Regions from separate parts of the Rouxiella sp. T17 genome, predicted to be linked through region 2. Evidence: predicted binding sites of a transcription regulator. Region 2 holds the regulator's gene; the other holds the start of a gene.
The links. The regulator PurR, encoded in region 2, represses purine synthesis genes. The targets are predictions, from matches to a motif close to CANGCAAACGTTTGCNTG.

Region 1: cvpA (colicin V production protein) is a predicted target of PurR. The motif match lies at 1,530-1,547, and genes of this name have one in related genera.

What each region holds. Positions count from the first base shown of each region.
Region 1 covers NZ_JAWUEA010000037.1:57,690-72,675, reverse strand. The annotation lists gene purF (amidophosphoribosyltransferase) at 1-897, opposite strand, end outside; gene cvpA (colicin V production protein) at 929-1,420, opposite strand; gene dedD (cell division protein DedD) at 1,751-2,542, opposite strand; gene folC (bifunctional tetrahydrofolate synthase/dihydrofolate synthase) at 2,532-3,809, opposite strand; gene accD (acetyl-CoA carboxylase, carboxyltransferase subunit beta) at 4,059-4,976, opposite strand; gene SC206_RS15635 (DedA family protein) at 5,261-5,929, opposite strand; gene truA (tRNA pseudouridine(38-40) synthase TruA) at 6,003-6,833, opposite strand; gene SC206_RS15625 (aspartate-semialdehyde dehydrogenase) at 6,833-7,846, opposite strand; gene pdxB (4-phosphoerythronate dehydrogenase PdxB) at 7,955-9,106, opposite strand; gene SC206_RS15615 (helix-turn-helix domain-containing protein) at 9,198-9,992, opposite strand; gene SC206_RS15610 (DMT family transporter) at 10,157-11,071, shown strand; gene flk (flagella biosynthesis regulator Flk) at 11,219-12,286, shown strand; gene SC206_RS15600 (rhodanese-like domain-containing protein) at 12,320-12,787, opposite strand; gene pdxR (MocR-like pyridoxine biosynthesis transcription factor PdxR) at 12,894-14,477, shown strand; gene SC206_RS15590 (SLC13 family permease) at 14,474-14,986, opposite strand, start outside.
Region 2 covers NZ_JAWUEA010000041.1:1,154-16,139, forward strand. The annotation lists gene SC206_RS19300 (MATE family efflux transporter) at 1-721, opposite strand, end outside; gene SC206_RS19305 (riboflavin synthase subunit alpha) at 1,065-1,730, shown strand; gene cfa (cyclopropane fatty acyl phospholipid synthase) at 1,844-2,995, opposite strand; gene punC (purine nucleoside transporter PunC) at 3,375-4,571, opposite strand; gene punR (DNA-binding transcriptional activator PunR) at 4,772-5,674, shown strand; gene purR (HTH-type transcriptional repressor PurR) at 5,755-6,780, opposite strand; gene SC206_RS19330 (C40 family peptidase) at 7,228-8,100, opposite strand; gene SC206_RS19335 (Grx4 family monothiol glutaredoxin) at 8,567-8,917, shown strand; gene rnt (ribonuclease T) at 9,022-9,693, opposite strand; gene gloA (lactoylglutathione lyase) at 9,818-10,225, opposite strand; gene SC206_RS19350 (alkene reductase) at 10,349-11,440, opposite strand; gene SC206_RS19355 (DUF1289 domain-containing protein) at 11,660-11,899, shown strand; gene SC206_RS19360 (FUSC family protein) at 11,911-13,962, opposite strand; gene SC206_RS19365 (HlyD family secretion protein) at 14,039-14,896, opposite strand; gene SC206_RS19370 (DUF1656 domain-containing protein) at 14,900-14,986, opposite strand, start outside.

The DNA of each region.
Region 1 (14,986 bases), on a different contig from region 2:
AACCGCATCGATTTCAAGATCTTCCCACTCGCGGGCGATTTTCATACCCAGCTTCTGGCCCATACGGCGACGCGCGCTGTAGACCGAAATCTTGTCGATGAAAGAGTCTGGACGCGCAAAGTAGACGTACTCGAACAGGCATGGGTTGTACTGAGGATTCTCGGCACACATGCGCGTAAAGAGTTGGCCTTTTTCAGTGATAAACACGGCTTCACCCGGTGCCACGTCGCGCAGGAACTCAAAGCCCAGCGTATCGAGTGCCACACTTTCGGACGCTACCATGTATTCGCAGCGACCGTCTTCCAGTTCGCGCTTGCCGATCACCAGCGGACGAATGCCGTGTGGGTCACGGAAGGCGAGCATGCCATGGCCGATGATCATCGCGACGCAGGCGTAAGCCCCGCGGATCTTGGTGTTCATCGCGGCCACGGCTGCAAAAATGTTGTCTGCCTGCAGCGGATAGTGCTGGAACTTGTCCAGTTCGCTGGCCAGAATATTCAGCAGGATCTCGGAGTCGGACGTCGTGTTGACGTGACGACGCGCGCCTTCAAACAGCGTACTTCTCAATTCGTGTGCATTCGTCAGGTTACCGTTGTGGGCAAGTGTGATGCCGAACGGAGAGTTGACGTAAAAGGGTTGAGCCTCTGAAGCGCTGGAACTGCCAGCCGTAGGGTAACGCACGTGACCGAGGCCCATGTTCCCCTGCAAACGTTGCATATGCCGTGCTTCGAATACATCCTTCACCAGGCCATTAGCCTTCCGCAGACGGAAGTTATTGTTGCCATCAATGGTGACGATGCCTGCAGCATCCTGCCCACGGTGTTGCAACACCGTTAACGCGTCATAAATCGACTGGTTTACCGGCATGAAACCGGCGATACCGACAATACCGCACATGTTGTCTTTTCCTCTTCAGCGCTGCCAAAAACTAGAGATGCTTTGGCAAGAAACTCGACGTGCTCTGCAGGTAGTCAAAGAACCACCTGATAATATAGCTAAACTGCGGGACCAACTGTGATTGTTTCCAGTCTTCACTTTGAGAAAAGCTGGTAAAAGTGTCTAGAAAGAACAGCCCTGCCGAGACGATTAACACCCCACGCAGCGCGCCAAAACAGACGCCTAATACCCGGTCGGTGCCGGATAAACCGGTACGTTCGACCAATGAGCCAATCACATAGTTGACAATTGCACCTACGATCAACGTCGCGATGAACAAGATGGCAATTGCGATCCCGTTTCGAACAACTTCGTCTTCGAAACGTGTGAAATAGACGGCGAGGTAAGGATAATAGTGGCTGGCAACAAAGAAGGCGCACCCCCAGGTTACCAATGATAAGGCTTCTCGAACAAAACCTCGAATCAGGCTGACTAACGCAGAAAACCCGATAACCGCAATAATGACGTAATCAATCCAGACCATCACTTTATCAATCTCATCCAGGATAAGACCCTTGCTCTTTCTCGCAAAAGCGACAAAGATTTTGGGAAACATTCGCCCGGCATCCAAATCGCTGCGAATTCTAACAGAAAAAGAAAACGTTTGCGTAGGGGAAATCTGCCGGTCAGCCAAATTAATATTTGCGGCGAAAAAAACATCAATCGTCGCATAAAGATAGCGAAAACTTTTGTATTGTCGATAAATAAAAAGGGCACAGAATGCCCATGCCCTTTCTTTATTATCGACCACTTATCGTTATCTTGCGCCGCAGCAAAAGAAAGGCTTGCTGCGGCAAACTTTCTTTTCTAACGATTATTTACCGGCCGAGTAAGCGCGTACCACGCCGCTCAAACCACTGACGCTTTTCAGCGAAGGCAGTGAGGCTTCGAGATTCTGGCGGTTCGCTTCAGGTCCGACAAACACGCGAGTTATCTGCCCCTGCACCGGCGTTGACGGCACGGTATAGGCGCGATAGCCCGACAGACGCAGCTTGGCAACAATCTCGTTCACCTTGTCGGCGTTTTTGAGCGCGCCCAGCTGCACGATGTAAGACTGCCCTGCCGGCGGTTTTTCTACCGTTTGCGTTTCAGCTTTCGGCGTTTCGGTCGCCTTAGGTTCTACCGCTTTAGGTTCTACCGGCTTAGGCTCGACCTTTTTCGGTTCGACTTTCTTCGGTTCCACCGGCTTGATCTGCACCGGTCGCGATTCGGTCATTTTCGGCGGCGTTAACGCTTTTGGCTGTGAAGCCGTTTTCGGCGGTACGCTGCTTTTTGGCGCTACATTCGTTTTTGGTGCAACCACGGACTGCGGCGCTTCGACGTCATCACTTTCGCCATTGGCCTGCGCTGCCGCATGTGCCGCTTCGGCCGCACCGGCATTTACCGCCTCGCCCGCGCCTTCCGGCGGCTGAGCGGGCAGAGACTGCGTAACCTGACCGGCGCTGTCCTGCTCCGGACTGTCTCCAGGCTTCGGCACCAGAGGAATAGAGGCGAACTCATCCTCGTAGTGCTTCTTTTTCCCATCCAGTAAGCCGGGAAGAATAATGACTCCCAGCGCGACAAGAATGACGGTACCAACCAGACGATTTTGAAACTTACTTGCCACTGGTATTCCCCGTATCCAACGCAGCCATGACATCCGCTACGGTATGAAATGATCCACAGACTATAACAATATCCTGACTATCAGCATCCTGCATCGCCTGTTTCCATGCTGCCAGCACGTTGGAGAATGAAAATGCCTCGGGAAGATGCGCCGTCAAAGCTTCAACGCCTGCACCGCGCGGGCCGTCCAGCGGCGCGCAGTACCAGACATCAACCTGAGGTTTCAAACATGCCAACGTTCCGGCAATGTCTTTATCCAATAACATGCCGATAACTGCACGTACTTTTCCACCCTGCCGCGGCAAATCGGAAAGTTTACCGGCCAGATAGCCCGCCGCGTGCGGATTATGAGCAACGTCGAGGATCAGTCGCGGGGATTCGCTTACCGTCTGGAAGCGGCCGGGCAAAGAGGCCTGCTCCAGCCCTTTTCGCAGCGCTTCATCAGCGATGTCGAGCGAAGAGTAGGTCAAGGCAGCCAGCGCCGTCGCGGCATTGGCCAGCGGCACGTTAGGCAGCGGCAAATCTTGATGGCTGACTGTGCCATCCTCCGTGCGCCAACTCCAGCTGTGCGTGCCCACTTCATAATGCCAGTCTTGACCCACGCGATGCAGCTCGGCGCCTTTTTCACGCGCAACGTCGGCGATTGAGGCAGGCATATCCTGCTCGCCCACCACTGCCGGACGCTGGCCACGGAAAACGCCTGCTTTTTCGCGCCCAATGCTTTCGCGATCGGAACCGAGCCAGTCGGTGTGATCCAGCGCGATGCTGGTGACGACTGAAACGTTGGCGTCGACGATATTGGTGGCGTCAAGACGGCCGCCTAGTCCAACCTCGAGAATCACCACGTCGAGCCTGGCCTGCTTGAAGAGTTGTAGCGCCGATAGCGTGCCGTATTCGAAATAGGTCAAAGAAGTGTCGCCGCGACCGGCTTCGAGCAGCGCAAAGGATTGGCAGTGTTCGGCTTCGCTCAGCTCCTGACCCTGAATACGCACGCGCTCGGTATAGCGCACCAGATGTGGGGAAGAGTAAACGCCCACGCGGTAGCCTGCGGCCATCAGCACGGCTTCAAGCGTGCGACAGGTGGTGCCTTTGCCGTTGGTCCCGGCGACGGTGAACACCTGTGGCGCGGGGGTCAGAAGATCCATGCGCGTCGCCACGGCTCTGATTCTGTCGAGTCCGAGTTCAATCGCTTGAGAATGGAGATTTTCGAGATAACAAAGCCACGTGACCAAAGGCGACGTGGCTTGGGGAATAGGGTTGTTTTGCATAAGTCCCGCCTAACGTGATCTATTCAGATGACCTATTCAGATGATTTATTTATACGATCAATCTAGAACCTGAATAGTCTGAAGGACATGCATTACCGGACTTTACGACAGGCAATGCCCCTTTGTCAGTACTTGATGCACGACGCTGGATACAGCCCATATTATCGGTACCCACTCAAACGAGGGGATAACAAGGGCGGCAAAGATGCTTGCCGCCCATTTTAACTGCCCAGGCTATCGCGCAGCCTGTCAGGCATCCGGGTGATCGACAGACGCATCTTCTGCGCTGACGACAGGAACCGCAGCCAGTTTCGGCTCTGGACGACCTGTCAGCTTGGCCAGCACGCTGCCCAGCTTGTTACGCAGTTCAGGACGACGAACGATCATGTCAATCGCGCCCTTTTCGATCAGGAACTCACTGCGCTGGAATCCGGCCGGCAGTTTCTCACGCACGGTCTGTTCGATAACGCGAGGACCCGCAAAGCCGATAAGGGCTTTAGGCTCGGCCACGTTAATGTCACCCAGCATCGCCAGGCTGGCAGAAACGCCGCCCATGGTCGGGTCAGTCAGCACGGAGATGTAAGGCAGACCGCGCTCTTGCAGCTTGGCCAGTGCAGCACTGGTTTTTGCCATTTGCATCAGAGACATCAGCGCTTCCTGCATACGAGCGCCGCCGCTGGCAGAGAAACAGACCAGAGGACAGTTGTCTTCCATTGCCTGCTCAACCGCACGTACGAAACGCGCACCGACCACCGAAGCCATTGAACCGCCCATAAAGGCGAATTCGAACGCGGCAACCACGATTGGCATCCCGTAAAGGGTACCTTTCATGACGACCATGGCGTCTTTTTCATCTGTCTCTTTCTGAGCTGCCAGCAGACGATCTTTATATTTTTTGGAGTCTTTAAACTTGAGCACGTCTTTCGGCTCAAGCTCGCTACCCAATTCGACCTCGCTCCCTTCATCCATAAATGTGAACAGACGCATACGCGCAGACATGCGCATGTGGTGATCACACTTAGGACAAACCATCAGATTGCGCTCGAGTTCGGCGCGGTATAACACCTGACCACAGCTATCGCATTTGGTCCAGACACCTTCTGGAATGCTTGCTTTACGGGTTTGCGAGATGTTGCTTTTATTAAGAATTCGTTCAATCCAGCTCATCGATGACCTTTCTGTTTGAACCTGGCAAATGCCAGTTCGCTGTTCATGCTGTAACAAGTCCCCTGCTTTAACACAAATAACCGTCCCTAATTATCCAGCTATTTACCGGCGGCGGAAGCTACCGAAAAACGGCTGACAGGGAGGGTTGTTCGCAGGAACAGACCACAAATGTCGCTCATTAAACCATAATGGGTGAGGCCTGTAGATAAAAAACTGGTCTTACCCTTTGGTTTAATGCCTTTAATTTTATAAATTCGCGCTGAAAACGGGGTCTCCCCCGCCTGTCAGTTTGGTCGTTCGCCTGCCTTACCTGTGCCTTTGCGGTGACGAATCACCTCGATAATGGCTGGCAAAACAGAGACAACGATAATGGCGACGATCACGAATTTCAAATTGTTCTGCACAAATGGCACGTTGCCAAACAGGTAGCCCGCATAAGTCAGCAACAGGACCCAAATCAGGGCGCCGATGACGTTATACGTGGCGAAGTGGCGGTAAGACATACGCCCCATACCGGCAACAAAAGGTGCAAAGGTGCGAACAATCGGCACAAAGCGCGCCAGAATAATCGTTTTCCCACCATGTTTCTCGTAAAACTTGTGCGTTTGTTCCAAATAACTGCGGCGAAAAATCTTCGAATTCGGGTTAGCGAACAATTTTGCGCCAAACAAACGCCCGATGGTGTAGTTGACAGCATCACCCGCGACCGCAGCGACGACCATCAGAAATACCATCACGTGAACATCCAGGCTGTTCGACGGCAACGCGGCAAGCGCACCGGCCACAAACAGCAGAGAATCGCCCGGCAGGAACGGCGTGACCACCAGCCCTGTTTCGCAAAATAGAATCAGGAACAAAATGGCATAAATCCACACGCCATACTGTGCGACGAGTTCGGTTAAATGCACATCGATATGCAAGATAAAATCGACGATATAGTGGATGTATTCCATGGTATTACCTCATAGGTCCTTTAATCGGCCAGCCTCTGATCAGCGTGCATACATTTGATCAGCGTGCATTCATTTAATCAGCAAGGAAGAGCGGCCCCATCGTAACGTTGGGCAAAGCAAACTTCTCGGGATAATCAACGGCAACAAGATACAGCCCTTCTGCCTTGGCCGTAGCCGCAGCAAGACTGCGATCTTTTGCTGCCAGCAGCTCCGCCATCCAGCTTTCAGGCTGGTTGCCAGCGCCTATCTCAACCAGACTGCCGACGATATTGCGCACCATGTGATGAACAAAGGCGTTGGCTTTAATATCAACCACGACGTAGTTACCAAAACGACTGACGTTCAGATGCATCATGAAGCGCCACGGCGTTCTGGACTGACATTGCACGGCGCGAAACGAGGTAAAGTCATTTTCGCCCAGCAAACATTGCCCTGCCCGCTGCATTTTTTCAACATCTAAAGGCATATGAACGTGCGTAATGCCATGATTCAGAATTCCCGGACGAAACGGGTGATTGTAAATCACGTAGCGATAACGCCGCGCCGTGGCGGTAAAACGGGCGTGGAAATCTTCGCCCACGTGGCTTACCCAGCGCACGGCAATGTTTTTAGGCAGATGAGTATTGACGCCCATCGTCCAGGCCGCGTCTTTACGAATCACCGGCGTGTCGAAATGCACCACCTGACCCGTGGCGCTGACGCCTGCGTCCGTGCGTCCGGCACACTGCACCGTAATCGGCGTATTGGCGACGCGGCTGAGCGCCTTTTCGAGGCACTCCTGCACGCTGGTAACATTTTGCTGACGCTGCCAGCCATAATATTGGCTGCCGTCATACTCAATCCCTAACGCGATACGCTCGGCAATAACCGGCGAAACGACGTCGGGGCGTTGCTCGTCAGACATTAGTACCAATACTCCTGGATCAGTTTCTCCGCGGTTTCAACGGCCATCAGCGCGCCACCAAAACGGACGTTATCAGCAACCGACCAGAACTGAATAAGCTCGGGAATACCGTAATCGTTGCGAATGCAGCCAATGCTCAACGAAGCGTTACCAGAGGCATCGCTAACCTGCGTCGGGAAATCGTCTTCATCGCTGAGATTAATATCGTCGGCTTGCTCAAGCTCGGCACGCGCCTCTTCGGCTGACAACGGACGCAGGCCTTCAAGATGCACCACCTGCGCGTGGCCATAAAATACCGGCGACTGCACGCAGCTCACAGAAATTGGCAATCCGTCGTCCTGCACCACTTTGCGCACTTGTTCAACCAAACGACGTTCTTGCAGTACACTGCCTTCTTTATCGCTCAACAACGGCAACATATTAAATGCCAGCTGCTTGCTGAACAGACCACCCTCTTCTGGCGGAATACCGTTGAGCAGGCGCGCGCTTTGACCCGCCAGATCGTCGACGGCCACTTTGCCCAGCGCCGAAACGGAAAGCAGTGAAGTCACGTGCAGACGCGACAGGCCAGCCAGTTCGGTCAGCGGTTTGATGGCAGTCAGCAGTTGGCTAGTCAAGCTATCGGCTACGGCAACAATATTGCGGTTGCGATAATGCGCCAGCACGTCAGGGTTTACGCTCGGCACCACCAGCGGAATGTCGTGTTCCATCGCGAACAGGCCGCTGCTGTCAATCACTAAACAACCCTGATTGGCCGCTTCTTCGGCATATTTGGCAGAGGCTTCGGTTCCGGCGACGAAAAATGCCAGCTGCACCTGTGACCAATCGAAGTCGGCCACGTCGCGCACCAGCATGCTTTTGCCGTTGTAACGAATGGTTTGTCCGGCGGTGCGCTCACTCGCCAGCGGGAAAAGTTCACCAACCGGGAACTGACGTTCAGACAGCAGCTCCAGCAGCGCATCACCCACGGCACCCGTGGCTCCGAGCAGCGCAATATTCCAGCCATCAGACATGTTGGTATTCTCCAGAAATTTCAGACTACAGACTAAAAGAGGCAGCTTTTGACTGCCCCTCTATATTAATTAATAAAACGACGTTGAAAGATCGACGTGATCCGCCGCTTAATTCACATCGCTAATCGCGTCGCTAATCACGTCGCTAATGAAACCGAGCTTGTTCAGCAGGTCGGCGGTGGCCTGATTATCACAGTGCACCAGCAGCGAAGACCACTCGCGACGCTCTTCATAAAACTTGCGTAAACGGTCAAATTCGCCGCTTTTTCCCGCCACTCTGCGCAGCGGTGCATCATCGCGGCGCACATCATACACCAAGTGCGCCAGACGCAGCAGTTTAGCTTCGCTTAACTCACCGCGCAGCGTTACCTCGCCAAACTCGGGCGCGGGCAGCAGGCTGGAAAGCGGGATCTGCTGCGGCTGGCCGATAAACTGGCTGTAGGCTTCAAATACCTGCGTAGTGCCGCGCGCCTTGCCTTCAAGGCTGTAACCAGCAATGTGCGCGGTGCCAATCGCCACTTTCTCGAGCAGCGCCAACGACAGATCGGGTTCGGGCTCCCACACGTCGAGCACGGCGGTCAGTTTCTTTTCGCCATTGAGCGCATCGAGCAGCGCGGCGTTATCGACCACCTCGCCGCGACAGGCGTTGATCAAAATCGCGCCAGGTTTGAGCGCGGCGAGCATCGCGGCGTCCACCAGATGGAAAGTGTTGTCAACACCCGACATATTCAGCGGCGTGTGGAAAGTCAGAATATCGGCTTCGGCAACCAACTGATTGATATCAACAAAATCTTCGCTATTGTCTTGACGAGCACGCGGTGGATCGCACAGCAACGTGCGCACGCCAAATGCCGTCAGCCGGGCATTAAGCCGTGAACCGACATTGCCAACGCCCACAATACCAACGGTTTTATCGCGCAGAGAGAAACCGTCACGCTGGGCTAGAATCAGCAGCGATGAGAAGACATATTCAACGACGGCGACGGCATTGCAGCCTGGCGCGGCCGAGAAGCCGATTCCGGCCTGTTGCAGCCAATTGTCATCAACGTGGTCGGTGCCTGCGGTCGCCGTGCCGACAAATTTCACCGGCGTATTGCCGAGCAGGATTTCGTTGACCTTGGTGACCGAGCGCACCATCAGCGCATCCGCCGTGGCGAGTGCCTCTGTCGGGATCGGACGACCGGGAACGGCCTGAACTTCGCCCAAACGACTGAACAGTTCGACTGCATAAGGCATATTTTCATCAACCAGGATTTTCACGCTTGTCTCCGTTGCCGTGCTAAATAATATTAAATAAGAGGCGAATGGCGCTTATTTTGCCATAGGTCTTTTGCTAGATATACCCAACGTCCTACTGCTCGCTACGAAAACGCTGCGGCGTGGTGCCTGCGATTTGCACAAACATTGAAATAAACGCCGACGACGAGCTATAACCTACTTCCAGCGCCACATCTCCCACGCTTTTGCCCTGCTCCAGCAAAGAAATGGCATACAGAAAACGCAGCCGTTGCCGCCACTCGCTGAACGCCATGCCGAGCTGCTCCTGACACCGCCGGGAAAGCGTGCGCTCGGAGGTATAAACCTGCTTTGCCCATTCGGCCAGCGACAGATTATTGGCCGGATCTTTCTCCAGCGCCGATAATATGGGTGCCAGAAGCTTATCTTCCGAACCCGGCAAATAGGTGTCGAGGCGCGGGCAAACGGCAATTTGGTCAAGCAATACCTGACACATGCGCATATCTTCTGCCGTCTTCGGGACTGACAAATCACGCGCGATACAGTCGTCGGCGATGGCCTTAAACACCGGCGTCAAATTCAGCATACAAGGATTTTTGGGTAAATTTACTGCGAGTTCTTTTGCAATATCAATAGCATAAAAACGCGTCGCCTTGCGATTATAGCTAGAATGCAGCGTGCCCGCAGGCAGCCAGAAAGCAAACTCCGGCGGTGCCAGAAAACGTTGCCCTTCAACCTCAAGAGAGAGTACGCCAGATTTGACGCAAATAATCTGACTCCAGTGATGAGAATGCGAGGCGTATTCCGTATTTGCACTTACCGTCTCCCCACGAAACAGCAGCGTTTCTGGCTCAAGCATCGGCAAAGGATAAGAGTGCGGCGGCGTGCGCCCTCGCCGTGAGATGTTCATAACGGGAAGTCCTAGGTTGGCAAAGGGTCAGTCTCCGACAGTCATTCAACGATGCCCGTCTTCTTCAGATTGGCGGGCAAACAAAAAAAGATGTCTGGTTATCAGTATATATTACAAACCAGCCAGCTCTACACTAGGTCGATAACTTACTTTGGATCCTGTCGATGAACCTTCTGTTCCCTCTTTTTGCCGTAATCATCTGGTCGTTAAACGCCGTGGTCAGTAAAGCTGCCGCAGGCGCTATCGACCCTGCCGCCATTTCTTTCTATCGCTGGGTCATCGCACTGGTGGCGCTCACGCCTTTTGTTCTGCCTGGCGTGCTGCGTAATCGCCAAGAAATTAAAAAATACTGGTGGAAATTTTTGGTGCTCGGCCTGCTCGGCATGGTGATGTACCAAAGTTTGGCCTACTACGCGGCGCACACCGTCAGCGCACTGTTCATGGGCATTATTGCCTCGCTAATTCCACTGTTGACGGTACTGATCAGCCTCGTCGTGCTTAGCGTAGTGCCTACCGTCGGCATTGCGGTGGGAGGTCTGGTATCACTCGCCGGTCTGGTTTGGCTGGTCAGTACGGGTCATCCAGAAATGTTGTTCCAGCAGGGCATCGGCATGGGGGAAGTCATGATGCTTGCCGCCTCGGCCTCTTACGCGCTTTACGGCGTGTTGACCAAGCGTTGGGCCATTCCGCTGCCTAACTGGCAGTCACTTTATATCCAGATTATTTTCGGCGTTGTGATGTTGGCACCCAATTTCCTGATGACAAACAATGTAGAATTAACCGAGCAAAATCTGCCGCTGGTGCTGTTTGCCGGTATTCCGGCCTCTATTATTGCGCCGTTCTTGTGGATCAAAGGGGTACAGCATCTTGGGGCCAATCTGGCGACCATTTTCATGAACCTGACACCCATTTTTACGGCCATTATTGCGGTGATTTTCCTGCACGAACATTTGCACAGCTACCATCTTATTGGCGGCGGTATTACTCTGTTTGGCGTAATTCTGGCTCAGCGTTTGCGCACGCCGCTGTTTAAACGTCGACAAAAAATCGAGCTGGTTGACTCTGAGCTGAAGAGTTAAGACAAAGAATCTTGGCCACGGAGGCATTCACGGTGTCGATAGTTAACATTTATCTGTATGATGTCGCGCTCGACGCCGCGATTAACCCTTCTCTCTCCCCAGAAAGCACACTTCGGGAGGGAAATACTCTTAGCAAGGACTGGTAAAATGCAACCATTGAGTGGCCGCTCACCCGTTGACAACCCTCAGGTTGATAAAACCTCGGTTGATAAAACGCGGGAACAGCCTACTGAACGAACAGTCCCTGCCGGAGCAGGTAACAATCAGCCACTGACCCCAGCGCAGCGCACCACGCTGGAAAAGCTGATCGTCAAACTCATGGCGCTTACCGCCATGAAATCGCCGGAAATCTGGGCCAATCTGCGTCACGATCTCGCCCTGCCTCATGATACCGAGTTAAATGCCAGCCAGTTTGAGCGCGCCGAATCCTTTTTGGTCAGCAAGCTGGGTCAGGCACAGGACGGCCACGCCACGCGTCAACTGATGCAGCAACTCACCGAGCTGTTGCCGCTCGGCAATAATCGTCAGGCCGTGAGCGATTTTATCCGTCAGAATTTTGGTCATACCGTGTTGAGTCAGCTCAGCCACGCACAGCTCGAAAAAGTGTTGCAGCTGATTCAGTCGCGCGAAATGACCATTCCGCAGCCGCAGCAAACCACCATGCTGGATCGCCCATTGCTGCCCGCCGAACACAATAGCTTGCAGCAGTTTGTCACCAAGCTCAGCGCGGCCACCGGCGAAGCACCGGCCAAAATCTGGCAAGAACTGTTTATGCTGGTGGGTATCAAGGTCGGTGACCCGATTCCAGCCAAACATTTTCAGCTGCTGACCCAATTTGCGCAGGTGAAAATTACCGTTAGCCAGCAAAGTGTGCCGAGCCTGACGAGTCTGCTGAGCGTGCTGAAACAGCCAGCAAGCGAACGCGAGCAGCATCGCCTGACGGAATATGTTGCCAGCAACTTCAACGCGACGCCAAATACGCCGTTAACGCCAACGCAGCTCAATTATCTGATTCGCGTGCTGTTTGATCTCCGAGCCGATCGCGCGCCACGCAGTGAAAAGCCGGAAGAACGTTCGCCGCGTATTTCACGGGGTGAACTGCGAGGCAATCCTTTCGTTGCCATGCTGCCAGAGTCGATGCAGCCAAACGGCGGCGTTTGGCTGTCCGTTATTTTACTGGCTATGCTTGCGCTGATTCTTTGGTGGGTAGTTTAATTTCTTTAAACGCCATCAGCCCGATTCTCTACGCTAGTCGCAACCACACTCTTCTGACTGCCTATTGGCCGGATAAACGCCGGCCTCAGTTCCCTTGGCCTGCGGGTGACTGTCTCGAATCCAGAAATCCAGTCCGCCAATCAGCTCTTTCACTCTAAAGCCCAGCTTTGCCAGTTTATAGGCCCCTTGCGTAGAACCATTGCAGCCGATGCCGTCGCAGTAAGTCACATAAACTTTGTTGCGATCGAGATGCGCCGTTGAGGCTTCGTTCATTAAACGATGCGGAAAACTTATCGCACCCGGAATATGACCCGCTGCGTATTGCGGCTCTGAACGGGTATCAATCACGATTATTTCGCCCACCTGCTGACGAAGATCTTCGGCAACGTCCCACGCATCGGTATAAAAACTCAATTTCGCATGCAAATACTGTTCACTGATTTCAGGCGACGGCGGCGGAGTAGCCAGAACTTTGGACTGAGTTTTAAATTCGGATGGCATCTTGAGCTCCTTTAAAGCTTGAAAATTTATACGGCGGGAAAGTCCTATTTTGCCCCGTTTTGGTCTTATAATTGATACCAATTATTCGCTTTTTATAAGACCAATTTTGAACAAAAAAGCTGACTCGCACATTAAGCTTCGACAAGGCGCCTTCGTTCAACTTTTTGAACAAGCCGACGCGCAGGCATCATTGCGCGAGCGTCTTTGTATCGCGCTCCGAAACGGCATCGGATCGGGCAGCCTGTTACCTTTACAGCGTTTACCTTCTTCAAGATTGCTGGCTGCCGATTTAGGCATGTCGCGCATTACCGTTGAAGCCGCCTATAGCCAGATTGAGGCCGAAGGTTATATTTTCCGTCAGGTCGGAAAAGGCACGTTCGTCAGTGCAGAGGTCTCCTCCCTCAATCCACACAAACATTCCCCGTCTAAGCCGGATAGAGATCCCGCGCGAAACTCGGCTCCTCATAAAATTCGCCAGCAAGAGGCTCTTTCGCTGCGTGGCACCGCGATTATTGAGACCGGAGGCTGTTACGACCCGCTTTCTCCCCTACCTTTTGCTGCCGGATCGCCCGACCTTCGCGCCTTTCCCCATCGTATTTGGCGACAGTTAACCAACAAAGTCCTGCGCCTAAAAGGTGAAAATCTGATGGGCTACGGCGATCCGCAGGGATATCAGCCCCTCCGTCAAAACATTGCGCGTTATCTGCAACAGTCTCGCGGCGTCATCTGCGAACCTGACCAACTGGTGATTACCACCAGTTCCCAACAGGCGTTACAGCTTCTCGCCACGCTACTTATTGATGCAGGAGATACCGTCTGGATAGAGCAGCCCGGTTATCTCGGCGCACGTAATGCGTTTCTGAGTGCGGGTGCCAACCTTCAGCCCATTCCCGTTGATGCTCACGGGATGAACTTTGCAGGCGATTATCGGACGCCTCGGCTCATTTCGCTTACCCCTTCCCATCACTATCCGACGGGTGTCAGTCTTAGCCTGCCGCGCAGACTGGCATTGCTTGAATTTGCCGCACGGCAACAGAGCTGGATAGTGGAAGACGATTACGATAGCGAGCTTCACTACGATGGCCGTCCGCTGCCCGCCATGCAGGGGCTGGATAAACATCAGCGCGTTATCTATGTGGGGACCTTTTCGAAAGTGTTGTTCCCCTCGCTTCGTTTAGCTTATATGGTGCTTCCGCCCCAAATCATTGAGCCAATGACTCGACTACGCACCGTTTTTGATGGTCATACCGCCCAGATAATGCAGGCAGTGACCGCCGAGTTTATCGAGCAAGGCCATTTTGCCGCCCATTTGCGTAATATGCGCCAGCTCTATCACAGCCGCCGTGACTTCCTGTTAGCGCAAATTAACCAAAAGCTGGAGTGGATGACGCCGCAAGCTGCAAAAGGCGGTTTGCAACTCGCCGTTAACCTTCCGCACGGGCAAGAAATGTCGCTGACTCGGCAAGCGCAACAGCTCGGCGTAATAACGCCCGGGCTTTCTGCGCTTCATTTACCTCAAAAGCAGCCGCAACATTCACCGCAATATTCACCGCAACATCCGCCCCAAAATTTGCCTACAGAGCCGCCAAACAACTTATCTTCCAGGGATGGCTGGCTACTCGGATTTTCTGCATTAAATCCGGTAGAGATCACCTCAGCCATTGATCGATTGTCTAAAATAAAACCCTAAAGCAATGGCAATAAAAACCATCCTGCGACACCGCTAAAAATCAGGAACGGGAAAGAGTAATAGTGAAAAGTCAGCCAGATTTTCTTTTCACCTGACATCCGCATCGCGATTAAATTAGCCAGCGAGCCTATCGCGATGCCAAATCCGCCTGCGTTGACCGCGTAAGCCAGCAAAGGATTGGCGGGCACGTAATTCACCAGCAAAATAGTCGCGGGCACGTTACTGATAATCTGCGACAGCCCCATTCCCAGCAAATAATGGCCGTAATCAGGTAGCCCTTTAATATCGCCAGAAGCGTGCTGCAGCGGTCCTAGCCCGACAATCAGCTGCACGTCGATAAACATGGCGATAAACACCAGAATCAGCGGCCAGTCGATACGCAACATGACCTGTCGTGACATCACGATAAAGCCGACCAATACGGCACCTAGCCCGTACAGCGCCACCCCCAAATCTACGCAAACAATAAAAATCAGATACAGCGCCACGCAGCAAAACAGTAGGGATTT
Region 2 (14,986 bases):
ACTGGGTCAGACGTTTGAGCACGGCCCAATCAGGCTTGGCAAACGACTGGGTCGGCACAATATCTTTCAGCCAGAACGCGCGTTTGGTGTAAATGCGCATCATGATAAACATCACCCAATAAACGGTGCCGGTTGCTACGCCACAGCCCACGCCGCCCAGCGCAGGCGCGCCAAACTTGCCATAAATAAAGATGTAGTTAACCGGAATATTGACCAGCAGCCCGATAAAGCCGAACACCATGCCCGGCTTGGTTTTCGACAGGCCTTCGCACTGGTCACGTAATACCTGGAAGAACAGATAGCCCGGCGCGCCCCACATAATCGCCCGCAGATAGCCAATGGCTTTCTCTTTAAGCAGCGGATCGATGTTGTGCATCAGGCCAATCATCAGGTCGCAATTATAGATAACCACCATCACCAGCAGCGAAACGCCACCGGCCAGCCAGAAACCTTGCTGCACCTGATCGCCGATTTTGTCACGTCGTCCGGCGCCGTTTAAATGGGCAACGGTCGGGGTGAGGGCCAGCAGCAGGCCGTGTCCAAATAAAATCGCCGGTAACCAAATCGAGGTCCCGACGGCAACCGCAGCCATATCGGTCGCGCTCACCGATCCTGCCATTATGGTGTCGACAACACCCATTGCTGTTTGCGCAATCTGGGCAAGAATAACGGGGATAGCGAGAGCCAATAAACTACGCGCTTCTGTAAGGTACTTCTGCACGCATTACACCTTTTATAGTCATTAATAATTAATAAGCGGAACCGTCACTCAGCGGCGACGTTATTTCCAGAGGGTTTCATTATCTTTCAATCAACGCTCTGTGTTGTAAACAGAGGGAACCTATTCTAAATAAATAGAACATAACGGAAAATTGCTGAAAGATTGTACCTTGTCATGCAGGTTAAGCCAATCGCATGCTTAAGTGTCATGCAATCTTCATCTGGAAACATTTTATACCGCGCAGCACGTTTGGACCCGTATTGAATTTGGCTTTCGTGAGGAAGTACGGCAAACTTATTAGCATCATCTGAAGTAATTAAATTGAATTTGCGAGGCGCGCGTTATGTTTACCGGAATTGTGCAGGGCAAAGGCACGCTAGTGTCCATCGACGAAAAACCTAATTTCAGAACCCACGTGGTGAAATTGCCGGCCGAACTGCTGCCGAATCTGGCGCTGGGCGCTTCCGTGGCCCACAACGGCTGCTGCCTGACGGTGACCAAAGTTGAAGACGATCTGGTGAGCTTTGATCTGATTAAAGAGACGCTGCGACTGACCAATCTGGGCGAACTTCAGATTGGTGATGAAATTAATATTGAACGTGCAGCCCGTTTTGATGACGAAATTGGCGGACATTTGATGTCAGGCCACATTGTTTGTACGGCAGAAGTACAAAAGATTTTAACTTCAGAAAATAATCGTCAAATCTGGTTCCGCCTGCCGCATCCTGATTACATGAAATATATTCTGCATAAAGGTTACGTGGGCATCGATGGCATCAGTTTGACCGTCGGCGAAGTCACGCCAACGCGTTTTTGCGTACATTTAATTCCTGAAACGCTGGAGCGCACCACGCTTGGCAATAAACGTCTCGGCGACAAGATTAATATCGAGATTGACCCGCAAACTCAGGCCATTGTCGATACCGTAGAGCGGGTGCTTGCCAGCCGTGAAGCAGCACAGGCCGCCGCCGCCGCGCTGGCCGAGCAGCAACATCACGACGCTGAGTGATAAAAAAGAGCCAATAAAAAGCCGAGGGCAATTAACGTCGCCTTCGGCTTTTTTGTTGCAGCAGCTAATGTGTAGAACCCAAATAAATAAAAAAAGCTAGTTAAAACTTAGGTTTAACGCGGCACGCGGATCCCGCCTTCAACGCCGTTCGGACTCAATACTACCTGCCAAAGCTGAATGTCGCGCGCGCGGAATGCCCCGGCGCAGGCGTTCAGATAGTAGGAGAACATCCGGTAAAAGCGGCTTGAATAGTTATCGGCAATCGTAGGCCAGGCTTGCAGGAAACGCTCATACCAGGCCATCAGCGTGTGGTCGTAATCCGAGCCAATATTGTGCCAGTCTTCCATGACGAACAACCCTTCGGTGTATTGAGCAATATGCTTAACCGACGGCAGACAGCCGTTAGGGAAAATATATTTATCAATCCACGGATCGACGTTGAGATCGGTTTTATTGGCGCCGATGGTGTGCAGCAGGAACAGGCCGTCGGGCTTGAGATTGTGTTTAACCACGTTGAAATAGGTCTGATAGTTTTTCGGACCCACATGCTCGAACATGCCGACCGACACGATGCGATCAAACTGGTCGTCGAGGTCGCGATAATCCTGTAACAGGATAGTCACGTCGAGACCTTCGCAGCGTTGCTGAGCCATTTTTTGCTGTTCGGCCGAAATAGTCACGCCGAAAACGCTCACGCCATAGTTGCGCGCGGCATATTCCGCTAATCCACCCCAGCCACAGCCGATGTCGAGCAGGCGCTGACCCGGTTGCAGTTGCAGTTTATCGCAAATCATTTTCAGCTTGGCTTCCTGCGCTTGTTCAAGCGTGGTGGCGTCTTTCCAATAGCCGCAGGAATATTGCATGTAGGGGTCGAGCATTTTACTGAACAGATCGTTACCGAGGTCGTAATGTTCTTTACCGACGATCCAGGCACGTTTTCTGGATTGAAGGTTGGTCAGTCTTGCTGCTGCAATGCGAAGGGTGTCCTTTAAATGATGCGGAAGTTTGCTCTCAAGGCCAGCGGCAACAACGCGTTGGAAGAAAATGTCGAGTCTTTCACATTCCCACCAGCCGTCCATGTAGCTTTCACCCAAACCGAGCGAACCTTCCTGCAGGACACGTTTAAAAAAATCGGGATTTTTTACGGTAATGTCAAAAGGGCGGGAACCATTAACCTCGATGCCAGCCATTCTTAACATTTCGCTTGCGATGCGGTACCACTGATTGTCTTGAATACTTAGATCTTCTACGCACGATGTACTCATAGCTTCTCCATCACTTTTCTCTTCTGACTTATTAACCAGCCAACTTATTTAACCAGCCAAGTTATTTAACCCATTAACAAATAGGAACGCCTGGCAGATCTAATGAGAACAGACGAAAGGATCCGTCTTGCCTGATATACGACTATGAACAGAGGAAAATACGAAGGACACCTGACGGTTTAACGCCACGGTGAAACATCCTTGTACTATTAATGTGACGCGATGCCCGCGCCCAAAAGTTGCTTGTGATAAAAGTTTTGTAAAAGTGTTATTTTATTTTGTTGAATTGAGTATAAGCTCGCCTGCCAGCATTCTCAATATTAAATATTCGCAGGCGCACCTATTGTTCAACTCACTGTTTGCTATGATTTTTTAGCAGTCAATTAGCATGCTTTGCTTCTGGATGTCTGGACTTCTGTTTTGCCACTTTCTTCGTCAATCTATATCCCAATACCATTAATCCTACCGTCGATAACATCACTGTGACCGTCGCCAGCAAAGGTTGGGCAATAAATGTCGAGACCAGCATGCTGGCAATAAAACATAATCCTAATTGCAGAGTATTTTGCAGCGCGGCAGCCTTGCCGGTATTTGCCGGGAAGGGCATCAATGCGTTCGCCACCACAATCGGATAACAGGCACCGTTCATGAAAGCCATAAAGCAGAACGGAATCAGCAAGGCTAATAATGGCGCCGTGGTGAGTGTGGCAATCAGGAATAATGAAATAACGCTGACCGCATAGCCCACTAATAGCCAAGGCAGCAGGCGAGCGCCATCAATTTTGCCGATAAGCGCGCGACATCCATAACCGCCGAGTAAAAATGCAATCGTTTGAGGCACATAGCTTAAACCAATGGCCGATGCGCCATAGCCCATTTCACCCAGAATAAAGGGTGAGCCGGTCAGCCAGGCAAAGAAACCCGCCGAGCTGGCGGCGTAAATCAATACGTTACCGCTATAGACCGGCGAGGCTAACATGCTGCCGATCCCACTTTGTGATGAATTTTTTTGCCCGCTTGCTTTACGCGTTTCTTTTAAGGTCAGCGTGAAGAACAGCAGCAACGCGCCCAGAACTAACAGCAGGGCGAAAATCACGCGCCAGTTAAAGTGATTCAAAACCCAGGCACCGACCAGTGGGGCAAGCGCGGGGGAAAGCGCGACCAGCGGCATGATGCTGGCAAAAGTGCGTTTGGCAACCTGCGCGGAATAGCGGTCAACCACCAGCGCCTGCCAGCTTACCGCCGCCGCACAAACGCCCACGGCCTGCACGAAACGCAGCGCCAGCAGCAGCTCGGTGCTTTGCACCCAAATCATGCCGAGACAGCCGAAGGTAAACAGCCCCAAACCCGCCAGCAGGATAGGTTTCCGACCAAACTTGTCTGACAATGGCCCCCAAATCAGCTGCGCGGCCGCAAAACCCGCTAGAAAAACGCTCAGGCTCGAGCTAATTGCGCCGGGCGAGGCATCAAGGCTTTCTTGCATATAACCGAAGGCCGGCAGATACATGTCGGTGGCCAAAAATCCGAGCATGCTCAGACCCGCCAAATAAAGTAAAAATCCAAATGAAGGTTTCATGATGTTCTCTTGTAATGCGTAAACGTAGCCAAAACTGTTGTAGGGACAGAATTTGGGAGTGAATGTGCTAAAAGCGAAAAGTTAAGAGCGCGCAGTTTATCTGCTTGGCGCGGCGGTTGTGAAACGCTAATATTTGCACCATCGATTCAAAAATTTTGAAAGCAGAGGGCGGCCTTTTCAGGCGTCGCGAGGAACCGGTTATGTGGTCAGAATATTCACTGGAAGTCGTCGACGCCGTCGCGCGGAACGGCAGCTTTACCGCGGCGGCTCAAGAGCTGAATCGCGTGCCCTCGGCGATCAGTTATCAGGTGCGCCAGCTTGAAGAATGGCTGGCGGTGCCGCTGTTCGAAAGGCGGCATCGCGACGTGGAATTAACCCCTTCAGGGCGGCTTTTCGTTGAAGAAGCGCGGGTGCTTATCAAAAAAATGCTCTCAACCCGGCGTCAGTGTCAGCAGATTGCCAACGGCTGGAGCGGACAGCTGCGCGTGGCGGTGGATCGCATCGTTAAACCGGCGCGCGTGCGCCAGCTGGTGGTGGATTTTTACCGCGCCTTTCCCGATACGGAGCTGCTCATTCAGGGCGAAGTTTTTAACGGCGTGTGGGACGCGCTGGCCGACGATCGCGCCGACGTGGCGATTGGCGCGACCAGCGCGGTGCCGGTGGGCGGGCGTTTTAGCTTCCGAGATATGGGCACCTTGCCGTGGCATTGTGTAGTCAGCGCCGAACATCCGTTGGCACAGCTTAAGCTGGCGCTTAACGATGACGCGCTTCGCCCTTATCCTGCGCTGTGTATTGAAGATACTTCAAGAAATCTGCCTAAGCGCGACACCTGGACACTCGATAACCAGCGCCGTTTAGTGGTGCCGGACTGGACCTGTGCCATCGATTGCCTGTGTGAAGGGCTGTGTGTCGGCATGCTGCCCGTTCACATGGTGGAAACGTGGATTGCAAAACAGCAGCTGGCGGTGCTCGATTTAGCCAGTGGTTTTCCGGAAAGCCCGTGTTGCCTGACGTGGGATCAGCGCAATCACTCTCCGGCACTGGATTGGCTGCTCAATTATTTGGGCGACAGCGAGACGTTAAATAAAGAGTGGTTGCGGTAGGCTGTTCCGTATAAAAAGGCTTTAAATAAAAAAAACGCCTACAAGGTAGGCGTTTAGGGGGTTAATCTGATAAATAACTTTTAACGACGATAGTCGATAAACGGACCATCGACCACAGAGCGTCTTTCTACCAGCTTCGGTTTCACTTCAATGGTCTGCTGAATCTCGCGTTTGCTGATGATTCTGTCGAGCAACATGGTGAAAGCCATTTCGCCCAGTCGCTCTTTCGGCTGGTGGACGGTGGTTAACGCCGGTGAGAAATAACGCGCGTTGCGCACGTTGTCATAGCCAATCACCGAAATGTCCTGTGGAACGCGCAGGCCCATTTCGTCGGCGGCGCAAATCGCGCCCATTGCCATAACGTCACCACCACAGAAAATCGCCGTCGGCCGCTGCTTCTGATTCAAGATCTTTTGCATCGCCTGATAACCGGACTCTGGCTCGAAATCGCCCTGAACGACCCATTCATCGCGCACGGCAATGTTGGCTTCGTTCATGGCTTTTAAAAATCCGCGATAACGACCGCCGCCGGTGTTGCGATTAAGCTGGCCCGGAATAGCGCCAATGTCGCGGTGACCGCGTTCGATCAAATAACGGCCCGCCAGATAACCGCCTTCAAAGGCGTTATCAATAATCGAGTCGGTAAAATCGTTTTTCGCCTCGCCCCAATCCATGACAACCATGGGAATCGAACGATACTCTTCGAGCATCGCCAGCAGCTCGGCAGGATATTCTGCGCACATGACCAGCAGGCCATCGACGCGTTTTTGCGCCAGCATCTGCAAATAGGCTTTTTGCTTTTCAAAATCATTGTGCGAGTTGCACAAAATCAGGGTGTAACCCTTGGCAAAGCAGCTATTTTCAACCGCTTCAATCACTTCGGCAAAGTAGGGCGCCTCGCTTGAGGTTGCCAGCAGGCCGATAGTCTTGGTGTTGTTAACCTTCAGGCTGCGCGCGACGGCACTCGGCGAATAGTGCAGATCTTTAATGGCAGCGCGGACAGCGGCTTTGGTTTCTTCGGCGACGAAACGGGTTTTATTGATGACGTGCGACACGGTTGTAGTCGAAACACCAGCGCGCTTAGCGACATCTTTGATCGTGGCCATGTAAAAATCACTCCTGAACTAACCCTTTTCAGCACGTTAGTTTTTTGTTAATCGTTTGCCTGCGTGCATTCCACTGCTCAAATCATTTTAGGCAGTCGAATCGTTGGGGAGTTTCAGGAAGGCCTGAAAGAAGCGTCGGACAGCTAAGACCGGGCACACAGCGTGGTAACCGCTAATTTTCTCTTATATCGTTATAAAGGGAAAGCCAAATTTGTGCTTTCCCTTTAACTTGATGCGCAAATTGGCCTATTTAAGAGTTTTGTTGCGCAATAAAACCAAAGCAGGCGGCGCTAAAAGTGAAAAGGGCGATTTCCTATTAAAGAAATCGCCCTTGTCTATTTTCTTTCTGCGCCCGCTTTAGCCATATTGCCTGTTAGGGCTGGAAGGCGATTCGGGGTAAACCATTCGTTAAATGCTATTCACAGGTGTTAAGCGAGAAATCATTATTTAACGAATCGTTTTTGGCGTCATCACTCGGCGAGCACCAACATAATGGTCTTGCCAGTAGTTATCGGCCAGATAACTGATTTTGATGTCTTCACCAGTACGTGGCGACTGAATAAATTTGCCGTTACCGACATAAACGCCTACGTGGTCCGCTGCGCCGCGCTTGGAAATACGGAAGAAGACTAAATCTCCGGATTCAAGCTCACCGCGAGCAATAGGGGCTGCGTCGCGTAAATGGTACATCTCGTTGGCGGTACGTGGCATCTTGATACGCATTAAATCTTTATACGCGTAATAGACCAGACCACTGCAATCGAAACCGGTATTTGGCGAGGTTCCGCCCCAGCGATAAGGTTTGCCGACCTGGTGCATCAGCTTGTTCATCGCGGTTTCTTTAGCGTGCAAATACTTTTTCTTGTGTGCGGCGCTCAAAGTCAGCGGGGCACAGGTATCGGCTTTGGCTTTATGCTTTCGATGTCGGCCATAGCTCTTTTTCGTTTCTGTCGCGCACAACACGTTAGTGGTGGAGGCAACAGAACGGGTAATAGAAGTTATCTCTTTCTTCGGCTTTTCGGCTTTGTTTCTTACCAGCTTGGTGCTGATAGGATGTTGATGAGCAATTTTGCTCTTCGCCTGCACGCGGGTTTTACTTTTGCCGTGTTCTTTCGCTTTAGTCTGCTCTTTAACGGGAACCGTTTTCGTCTTTTTACTGCTTCGGGCGACGACCTTTCGCTTTCGTCGCTCATCAGGTTTTGCCTGATTAATATGTTTTTCCGCCTGCTGCACGGAAACACGACTGCTTGGCGAAGCATGCGCCAAATTTAAAAAGAGCTGGGTAAACAGCAGCACAAAAAGCGTAAACATTAAACGCATGGCGTCGCTACCAATATTAGGCCGAAGTTAAACATCAAAAGATGTCCCAGTATTCCCCAAAAGCGGGAGACAAAACAGCACGAATTGCTTCGATTCTAATTCATATTGTGAGAAAAAGTTAATAACTTTTTTTTCGGCTGAAATATGAACTATGATGCTGCAAAATTAACCGAGATTCAGGGGCTTATACCGACGTTACCAAAAAGATCCCGTCAGGATCCTTTGGGTTAAAGTCACAGAATAAAAATGTTATTCTATTTGAATCTTTAGTTTTGCACTGTTTTGGCAATCAGGGATACTATCACCGACATTACCGTGATGCATTAACTTACGCGATAAAGACCCTGCAAAAAATAGCGTTTTTATCCGCGAGCTGCCATCGTTACAATGGCAGACAGTTGATCAGGTTTTCCCTGGATTGAGTAATGACCGTGACAGCCAATTAATGGCTTGAGGAAGCAAGAAAATGACCACTACTATTGAAAAAATTCAGCAGCAGGTTTCCGAAAACCCAATCCTGCTTTACATGAAAGGCTCACCAAAGCTGCCAAGCTGCGGCTTCTCTGCTCAGGCCGTTCAGGCGCTGTCAGCCTGCGGCGAGCGTTTTGCCTACGTTGATATCCTGCTGAACCCGGATATCCGCGCAGAAATGCCAAAATTCGCCAACTGGCCAACCTTCCCGCAGCTGTGGGTAGACGGTGAGCTGGTCGGTGGCTGTGATATCGTGATCGAAATGTATCAGCGCGGCGAACTGCAGCAGCTGATCAAAGAGACGGCCGAGAAGTACAAGACCAACGAAGAACAGCAGCCAGAATAAGCATTCCTCCCTTTTTAGGGGAATGCTTCAAGGCAAAACAAAAGAGCGGCATCGATATTCGATAGCCGCTCTTTTTTTATTGTTTTAAGCCGTGCTTTTAGTCGTTATTCAGCGTTGGCGTCGATTTCATCTTCATCTGCGGCGATAGGCAGTGGCCAGCCACCCAAACGTTTCCAGCGATTGACCAGCTCGCAGAATAAATGCGCGGTCTGCTCGGTGTCATACAGCGCGGAGTGCGCCTGTGAACTGTCGAACGGCATGCCCGCTGCAATGCAGGCTTTGGCCAGCACGGTTTGACCCAGCACCAATCCGCTCAGCGCGGCGGTATCAAAAGTGGCAAACGGGTGGAAAGGGTTACGTTTCAAGCCCGCACGTTCGGCGGCGGCCATCAGGAAGCTGTGATCAAAGTTGGCATTGTGCGCCACGATAATTGCGCGGTTGCAGTCCTGCTCCTTCATACCCTTGCGGATCCCCTTGAAAATCGCATGCAGCGCGTCATATTCGCTGACCGCGCCACGCAGCGGATTGGTCGGATCGATGCCGTTGAACGCCAGCGCTTCAGGATGCAGGATCGACCCTTCAAAAGGCTCGACGTGGAAATGCAGCGTTTCATCGTTTTGCAGCCAGCCTTCGTCGTCCATTTTTAACGTGACGGCGGCTATTTCGAGCAGGGCATCAGTCTGGGAATTAAACCCGGCGGTTTCTACATCTATTACCACAGGATAAAACCCGCGGAAACGACCTTTCAGGGCGTTAACGTCACTTTTTTCAGCCATTGTTATCTTATCTTTAAACGAATTCAGCGCGCATTATGGCAAAAATTCCGGCCAGATGCAGGAAGGAGTGGAAAAAGAAAAAAGGGCGCAGGAGATGCGCCCTTGAGTCCAACAATCCGCAGACTTAGTTGCCCAAGCCGTGACCGACGTGTTCGGACTGGATCAGTTCGATTTTGTAACCGTCTGGATCTTCAACGAAAGCGATAATAGTGGAACCGCCTTTTACCGGACCCGCTTCACGCACGACGCTGCCGCCGGCTTTACGAATGTCTTCGCAGGTTTGCGCAACGTCATCAACGCCCAGCGCCAAGTGACCAAACGCGGTGCCGTGATCGTAGCTGTCAACGCCGTAGTTGTAGGTCAGCTCGATGACTGCGCCTTTGCTTTCGTCTTCATAGCCGACGAAGGTCAAATCGTATTTGTATTCTTCATTCTTGCTGGTGCGCAAAACGCGCATGCCAAGGATTTCGGTGTAAAACTTCACTGAGCGTGGCATGTCGCCAACGCGGATCATGGTATGGAGTAAACGCATAATATCCTCTGTTTCTCATTTAATTCTATTGATACTAGACTAGCGCAATGAGGCGGCTTTGTCTGTACGCGACCGGCCAACTGCACAGTCTGTAAGCATCCGCCTCATTGCCAATCGGCTTCTTTATAAAGTAGGATAATCCGTGTAACCCTGCGCGCCGCCGCCGTAGAAGGTTTCTGGCTGTGGTTCGTTCAATGGCGCATGGCTTTTCAGGCGCTCAACCAAATCCGGGTTGGCAATGTAGCTGCGACCAAAGGCCACGGCGTCGATGTAACCCTTGTCGATCAACTCTTCGCCTTTCTCGGCGGTGTAAGCACCCGCGCCCACGATGACGCCTTTATAATGCTCGCGGATTAACTTGCGGAACGCTTCGGTATACGATTTACCGCCTGCCCAGTCTGGCTCTGAAATGTGCAGATAAGCCAGATTACGCTTGTTCAGCTCGTCGAGCAGGTAAACGGCGGCCGCTTCCTGATCGTCGCCATTGTCCAAACCATTAAACGGACCCATCGGCGAAATACGAATACCCACGCGATCGGCACCAATTTCGGCCACGGCGGCATCGACCACTTCCAGCGTCAGGCGAGAACGGTTTTCGACGCTGCCGCCGTAATTATCTTCGCGCTGGTTAGAGGCCGGAGAGAGGAACTGGTGCAGCAGGTAGCCGTGCGCCGCGTGCAACTCGATATAGTCGAAATCGGCGTCACGTGAATGGGCAGCGGCAACGCGGAAATCATTAACAATGCCCGCTATTTCAGCGGTTTCCAGCGCGCGAGGCGTTGAACACTCTTCGCGAACCGGATTGCCGTTGGCATCACGCAGGCTGGTACGTGTACCGGCAGCAATGGCCGACGGTGCGACAGGTGCCTGATTGTCTGGCTGCAAGCTGGTGTGCGAAATACGGCCCACGTGCCACAGCTGCACGGCAATATTTCCGCCTTTGGCATGTACGCCCGCGACGATTTTTTTCCACGCGGCAATCTGCTCCGGCGTGTGCAGGCCCGGCGCGCCGGCATAGCCTTTGGCCTGGAAAGAGATCTGCGTCGCTTCGGTAATCAGCAGGCCGGAGCTGTGGCGCTGCGCGTAATATTCGCCCATCAGCGGAGTAGGAATGTCGCCCGGCTCGATGCTGCGAAGACGCGTCAACGGCGCCATAAAGACGCGATTTGGCAAGGTCTTGTGACCGACAACGATCGGCGTAAACAGTGTAGACATGTTTTGATATTCCCTGAAAATGAGTGGAGCCAATTATTAGCTGACTGCATTTACGGTAATAGACCGATCTCTCCTGGTCAATGTAGCGAGGCCGTCCACCGCTCATTTTGCTACGTCGGGCAGCGGGTTTTTTGCGGAGTTAGACTAAAATAAAGGCAATAAGAGAGGTTGGCTGTTTATTGGCGATTTGGCTTGGTGATAACAAAGGTGGGAGGTTCGGTGGCGCAGCAGCTTGAGTTTTTTGATATTCCCAGTCCATGCCGCAACCTGTGTGAGCTGGACCCGAAAGGCTATTGTCGCGGCTGTTTTCGCAGCCGACAGGAACGTTTTGAATGGAACGGCATGAATAACGCCGAAAAACGCCACGTGCTGCATCTTTGCCATCAACGCTATTTACGCTTCTCCCGCGCCGCCAAAGCAAATGATGAAACCCCGCCAGAGCAGCCTTCACTGTTTTGATCGGCTAAACGTTAAGCCGGTTTGGGCGCAGAAGGCGCTGGATTGGCCGCCACGTCTTCGATATTTATCGCCGATTGCAGCTGCGACAGCGAGCAATAAAGCCGCCAGATTACCCCCGCCAACTCGCGCGCCGACGCATCCGGATGGGTTGAAAGCACGTCGCTAATTCGCTGTAACTCCGCCAGACTGGCATCCAGCTTCGGATGACTGACGCCACGCTCGGTCATTATTCCCTTGAGACAGTGAATACAGACGTCGCGCACTTTAGCCAGCGGATTGGAGCGCGATTCCCAATCCCTGAGCTGCCACACAATGTGACTACAGTTGAGCAGCACCACGCCCCAGCGCAGCAGCCAGGTGCGCGAAAGCTGATCTTTACTCTGATTCAGCTGGTTAACGCGATAGTAAATCAGCGACTCAAACTGTAAATGCGACAGCTGCGGGCGACGGCTGAGCTGGTCGATAAAATCGCGACGCAGCGCGCGGATTAGACGACGACTTTTACGGCTGTCGGAACTTGGGCGCAGCACCTGAAAGAACAGGCCGGCCAGCATCACGCCCGCGACTTTCGCCAGTCCATCGTTAATAAAAGATTGATAATCGTAGGTCGGCGGATTGGTCACCGCCAAAAAGGAGCCGCCGAATACGATTAGCTGTCCCCACAGCGCGGCGTAGCGTTTGTACTGCAATTTGCACAGCTGCATGCTGGCTAACAGCGGCAGTAAAAAGGCGCAAAACAGCCAGAAATCATTGATCTGCACCATCAGCCCAAACTTGATAATAAAACAGCCAATAAACAGGAAAATCAGCGATTTAGTGAGCAGCGTGATGCTGTTAATCGGCGACGCGGTGGAGGAGTAGAGCACGCAACCAATCGCCGCCAGCGTCACGCCCGACGCGCCCGAATCCCATTGCGTGTTTATCCAGTAAGCACAGGCCAGCACGATACACAGAAAAGTGCGCAGCCCGCTGTAGGCGGCCTCGTAAGTGTCGGCATGGCGGGTTAATCGACTGACTTTTGGCGCTTGCAGCTGTTCGGCAGCCACCAGATTGGCGTTTTCGACGCGCTGCAACAGCCGTTCGGTGCGCAGAAAAAGCCAGCAAAAATCGCGCAAGCGCAGCCAAAAAGCGTGATGACGATAATCGGCGGGATCCGTCGGCTTGAGCTGATACAGCAGCTGCGCCAGCTGATATTTGTTGGTTTCAGGGTCGCGAAGCTGCTCGAGCAGGGCGGCGAGCAGTGAATTAAGGTTCTCGGGCTGATTGGGCCAGTTGAGCATCATCCGCCGCAAACTGGAGATATAACTGGTCAGCCGCAGCTGCTGGTGGAGCAAATAGTTGAGCACGTTATTTTGCTGACGCAGCCGGTAATGACTCCAAAACGCCTGAATTCGCAGCAGATTTAGCGTCAGAATCTGGTTAATCACGCCCTCGTGCGAGACGCGAATTTGATTATTCACCTCGCTGCGCCACAGCAGCTGCGCGTGTTCCAACAGCTGAACGTGCATTTTACGCAGTGAAGTGAGCAGCGCGTCGCCGTCGGAGGTGCTGGGCAGCACCATCATCATGAATGCGCCGCACAGTATGCCGGTAATCACTTCACAGACGCGAGCCTGAGCAATATCAAAAATGGTTGTAGTATCAGTGACATCGACAGTAGAAAAAGCAATGATCGCCGCCGTGTAACCCGCCAGTGCGAAGGCGTAGGAGACATTATTTTGATACAGGTTGGAGACGTAAGTACAAACGCCAAGCCAGGCGGCGATCGACAGTGTGAACAGCCACGGGTCGTTCAGGCCGTGACCGGCAATCAGCACGGCGGCGCTCGCCCCAAGCAGGCTGCCAAAAACGCGGCCAATACTTTTGCTTATCACCCCGCCGACGGTCGGAAAGCTGACGACCGCCGCCGACGTCAGCGCCCAGTAAGGCTCATCGAGCTCGAGTACAAAAGCAATCCACAGCGCCAGACACATGGCAATGGCATTACGCAGGGCGTAGCGCCACTGCGCAGGCGTCGATTTCCCCCACAGCGTATTTTTCCATTCAAGCCACGAAAGATTCACGCCACGCCCTCAACTTATGATCACTTTAATGATTTACCGAAACTGAATCTGAAACTGAAACTGATAACGACCGAATTTAATAGTGGATCGAAATCGTACAGGTTGTGCCCGCGACCAGCACCAGATTGGCAGGCAGGCTGTCGATTTTAATGCGCACCGGCACGCGCTGCGCCAGCCTTACCCAAGGCACGTTGGGTTTAACGTCCAGCAGCAGGCCCGTCGAACTCTCGACGCTTTGGTCATAAATGGCCCGCCCCACGCTTTCAACCTGACCTTTCAGCGGCACATTGCCGTCGTACAACACGATATCTGCCGGGCTGCCGACGTGAATATGTTTAAGCTTGGTTTCTTCAAAATATCCCAGCACGTAGAACGAATGCGCGTCGACCAGCGCCACCAACGGCGTGCCGCTGCTGGCATAGTTGCCTTTACGGGCATTAAGGTTTGTGATGTAACCGTCTGTCGGCGCTACGATTTTTGTTTTACTGAGATTCCAGCGCGCCTGTTCCAGCGTCGCTTTGGAGGCTTCCAGCATGGCTTTCATCGACTTGGCTTCGAGCACTGCCTGATCGAGTGATTCGCTGGAAATCACCTCGCGGCCCAGTTTTTGACGTCGCTGCGCTTCATGATTGGCCTTATCAAGATCGGCCTGCGCTTTATCGACCGAAGCCTGCGCATTATCAACGGCTATCTGGAAGGGAACGGCGTCGAGGGTAAACAGCACCTCTCCGGCATGAACGTACTGATTATCATGCACGGTAATATCGGTAATTCGCCCTGAAACTTCCGGCGTGATATCTACCAGCTCGGCGCGAACTTTTCCATCGCGGGTCCAGGGAGACTGCATGTAATAATTCCACGTCCACCAACCTGCACATAATGCGACGGCGACAACGGCGAGAGTCGAAAAGTATTTTAGGGTTTTAAATTTCATTGTTTACTCATTCACAATCTTCACGATGAAAAGCAACGCCGCGCATATCGATATGACAAATATAGATAAATCCATCAAAGTTGGATGCCA